Regions from separate parts of the Mesobacillus sp. ABV4_180 genome, predicted to be linked through region 1. Evidence: riboswitches for the same ligand, from Rfam matches in the RefSeq annotation. Region 1 holds a riboswitch; the other holds the start of a gene.
The links. A riboswitch is a leader RNA that binds a small molecule or an ion and turns the genes downstream of it on or off. The one in region 1 is predicted to bind preQ1.

Region 1 (2,202 bases):
TCCTTAATTAAATTCACGATTGCCTCTACCTCTTTATCCCCTTTATTTTTCCAATAATCCCAATGTCCATCATTCAAAAATGTGCCGACATTTGAACCAATTAATTCGATTGCTTCAAAGCCATGAGCAGCCATTAATGGGGAGATGTCCTCAATATTAATATAGTAAGCACCTGTGAATCTGCCTTCATCTGAATGGTTGAAACATCCTGTCTTTGAAAATTGTAAAATAGATTCCATATTATCATTAGGCTTCCAATTTCCAGGCGCCATCAGCGATGCAAATATATGCTTGACCCTTGGCATGAAGGCGACAAACACCACACCCTCTTTCTTGGTCACCCTGTATAATTCCTTTAGAGCTTTTGCACGATCTTTCTCTTCCTGTAAGTGATACATAGGTCCAAGCATTAATGATGCATCAAAATGACCATCAGGGAACATATTTAAATCTCTTGCATCAGCCGCATGAAATCCTTTAAATTGACCTATTACATCAAGTTCATTCGCTTTTATTCTTGCCACTTCAACCAGCTTGGGAGTCAGATCTGTAAGAGTCACTTCGTACCCTTCTCTGGCAAGTTCCATTGAGTACTTTCCTGGCCCTGCCCCATTATCAAGTACATGGCCTGTATCAGGCAGGTATTTTTTTATATAATGCCAGTTTACCTGGAATTCGATTGGCTCTCTGTCCAGCCGGCCCCATTCATCGAACCGATTATAATATTCAATCACGTTTTGCACATGCTCACCTACATTTCTATGTAATTTTACAATTTATTCTATATTAAGTTGCTTAATTCCTTTTTCTGATTTCTTTCATCATCTTAAAATTTACAAATTCGCAACTTTCGACTATCTTAATCTGCTTCTCTGTCACCTGATACCCCTTCGACTCGAAAAACGGCCTTGCTGTAATGCTGGCTTCGGTTGTCAGGTCCTCTTTCGCGATACTTTCCAATGCTTTTAGAATTACAGTTGCAACCCCCAGTCTCTGAAAATCCTTATGAACATAAAGAAGATCAATCTCTCCGGAATCAGTAATATTGCCGAAACCGACAATTGTACCGTTTAGTTCAGCAACATAAGCATCACTTTTATGAAGACGCTCTCCCAATATTTCTATATTGGTAAAACTATTTGCCCACACCATGCACTGTTCCTTGGTATAATCTTTCATGTTCACAGAAAGTATGGTTTCTTTAAATAACTTAAATATTTCAAGCAAATCGTCACCTTGGTACCGCCTTACTTCCATATATAATCTCCTCACTATTATTCTCAAATATTGTTATTGTGATAAGGTCTTTTATCCTATATAATATGAAATTGGCTTTTCAAATTAAACGTGGTTCGTAACCATCCCACGATAAAAAACTAGGAGAGATGAAAGATGAATACTAGAACGATTGTCCGGAATGGGATTCTGGCTGCTCTATATATAGCTGTTTCTGCAGTCATCCAGCCATTTGGCTTCACCAATGTACAATTCCGTGTATCAGAAATGTTCAACCATCTGATTGTTTTCAATAAGAAATATTTCTTTGGAATTGTTTTGGGTGTGTTTTTGACAAACCTGCTCTTTTCGCCAATGGTCGCATATGATCTTGTCTTTGGAGTTGGCCAGTCAGTGATTTCATTGCTAATCACGATTTTTACAGCGAAATATATTAAGAATATCGTTGGACGCATGATTGTGAATACACTAGTCTTCACGTTCACGATGTTCCTGATTGCAATTGAACTGAACCTCGCATTCCAATTGCCATTCTGGTTTACATGGCTGACAACAGCTGCTGGAGAATTAACGGTTATGGCAGTAGGCATTCCAGTCATGCTTGCGATCCACAAGCGCCTAAACCTCGAAAAATTAGTTTAAGTATAGAAGAAACGCATGGATTTATTATCCATGCGTTTTGTTATTCATTTAACCTTAAGCCCATTTGAAAAATCCAGAAGAAACTCAATATCTTCCGGGAAAGCAAAATCAGTTTCGCCCATATCCTTCACCTTTTTCCAGGCAATTTCATGGATCAGCCCGTCAGGATCCTGAATCCGTGGCTCTCCTCCAGTTACCTGTATTTCAAAATACCTTACCTTCACATTTATACCAAAAGTAACCCCTGTTTTTTCAAAGAGCGAGCGAACGATTTCAACTTTATATCCGGTTTCTTCAAAAACTTCCCTGATGCAGCATTGTTCA
Region 2 (2,202 bases), 1.6 Mb from region 1:
TTGTCTGACTAATTCTTTGCCAGATCCATCCCATGTAAAAGATGAATCACACCATGCACATGAATAATCACATCCTGCAGTCCTGACGAACATCGTTTTCTGGCCGATGACCATTCCCTCACCCTGGATTGTCGGACCGAATATTTCCATCACAGGAATCTTACTCATTCTCCATCCACTCCCGTCTTGCTTCTGCGAAGCTTGTAGGAGTTTCGTAGAGCTTTACGAATTCAACCCTTGCACCGTTGTATAAATCCTGCCTTTGGTGTAGTGACTCTGCCATTTTCTCATAAATCCAGACCACCATATTTTCAGCAGTTGTGTTCATTGGCGGTAAAGTTTCATTCAAGTAACGATGGTCCAGATGTACTTCTATTTCTGACTTCCAAATGTCCTTTATATCTCCAAAATCCATCATTAACCCGCGTGCATCAACAAACCCACTCAATCCAAATATGACTTTGTACGTATGGCCGTGAAGATTCTTGCATTTACCTTCATAGTCGTGAAGATGATGAGATGCATCGAATGTGAATTCTTTGCTTACTAGAACTCGTTTTGAGTGATATTTCAATTGTTCTCTGCTAATATCCTGATCTATTTTTTGCAGCTGTTCTACAATACGGAATCCGAACATTATAAGTCAGCCCCCTTCAGGAACTCATCCAGCCCTTTTTTTCTTAGATTGCAGGCTGGGCATTCGCCGCACCCGTCTGCAATGATCCCGTTGTAGCATGTCATTGTTTTTGTGCGGACGTACTCAAAAGCGCCAAGCTCATCAGCAAGTTTCCACGTCTCTGCTTTATTCAGCCACATTAATGGAGTATGAACCACAAAGTTTTCGTCCATCGACAGGTTCAATGTAACATTCAAAGACTTAATGAAAACATCCCGGCAATCAGGGTAGCCGCTGAAGTCTGTCTCGCAAACGCCTGTTATGATGTGTTTTGCGTTCACCTGACTCGCCAGAACTCCTGCAAAAGATAAGAATAATAGATTTCGGCCTGGAACAAATGTGGAAGGCAGTCCTCCGTCTTCTCCATCTATTACATCAATATCTTTTCGGGTCAGTGCGTTTGGAGCCAATTGGTTCAGCAGGCTCATATCCAGGACATGGTGCTTCACACCAAGCTCTTTAGCGATTTCTTTTGCACAGTCAATTTCTGTGCTGTGCCTCTGATTATAATCGAAGGTCACTGCTTCCACTTCGGTAAAATTCTCTAATGCCCAGAACAAACACGTTGTGCTATCCTGCCCGCCGCTGAAAACAACAACAGCTTTTTCCTTTTTCATAAGAAAGACTCCTTTATAACGGAAAAAAACAGCACCACTAAGACAGCGGTACTGTTTTCCCTTAGTTTTTTTGAGAGGGTAGCTAGAACCTCTTCCGTAAAAACGGATTATATAATTTTGACTTACCCATTTTATCATACATTTTATAAAAAGGAAGCTTTTCTTAGACCTGTTTCCTAAAGGTTATTGTGGATCAAATTTTGTTATTTAGATAAGGACATCCGCTCAAGCGGATTCCAAAAATGTGAATAAAATGTCAACAGGTTCAATCTACTTAAAAATGGGTCTGTTTAAATATTAATTGAACAGTTTGATGAAAGGTTGAACATAGTCATTCAAATTTTTATTAGACAAGGAGGACAACGATGGATCTAGAGAATTCTTTATCAAGGAACCGCGATTTTGATGATAAGTTTCACCCTGACTTCTACGAATGTGATGAACCCGAGTGCGATAAACACGATTCCCCTTTTGCCCCGAATTATTCCTGTGGAACGGATTCAGAATCTGAATCCCCATCCAATGAGGAACATTTGGAATCCAGTTCACATGGTGATTATTGCAGAAGTTACAAAGATTTTTGCATGCCAATCATCTTCGACCGGAGATTTGATTATTCACACCGTGAAATTTGCAGCAGAAATTTCAGCTTGCGCCTGGGTGGCTTAAGAAACCGTATGGCATCTGCATTAAGGCAATATTTGGGCTGTAAGGTTAAGATCGGATACGAATGTGACAATGAAGTGAAAAGTTTACAAGGCAGAATCAGTTTTGTCGGATCTGATTTTGTGGAAATGAAAAAAGTTGAATTTATTAATGTAAATGAATCCAAAAATCATAAAGGGCATCACAAAAAAGATTATTTCATGATTCCTTTTGACACCATAAATTGGCTTGAACTGGAAAAGG

Region 2: linked by a shared signal. The riboswitch ahead of queC (7-cyano-7-deazaguanine synthase QueC) and the one ahead of ACXAEA_RS19450 (QueT transporter family protein) in region 1 are both predicted to bind preQ1.

The regions. Positions count from the first base shown of each region.
Region 1 is NZ_JBSWTJ010000001.1:3,804,865-3,807,066, forward strand. Features, by position in the region: gene ACXAEA_RS19440 (class I SAM-dependent methyltransferase) at 1-743, opposite strand, end outside; gene ACXAEA_RS19445 (GNAT family N-acetyltransferase) at 796-1,257, opposite strand; PreQ1 riboswitch class I at 1,342-1,386, shown strand; gene ACXAEA_RS19450 (QueT transporter family protein) at 1,393-1,878, shown strand; gene ACXAEA_RS19455 (NUDIX hydrolase) at 1,923-2,202, opposite strand, start outside.
Region 2 is NZ_JBSWTJ010000001.1:2,205,744-2,207,945, reverse strand. Features, by position in the region: gene queE (7-carboxy-7-deazaguanine synthase QueE) at 1-168, opposite strand, end outside; gene queD (6-carboxytetrahydropterin synthase QueD) at 161-637, opposite strand; gene queC (7-cyano-7-deazaguanine synthase QueC) at 637-1,293, opposite strand; PreQ1 riboswitch class I at 1,349-1,391, opposite strand; gene ACXAEA_RS11270 (hypothetical protein) at 1,659-2,202, shown strand, end outside.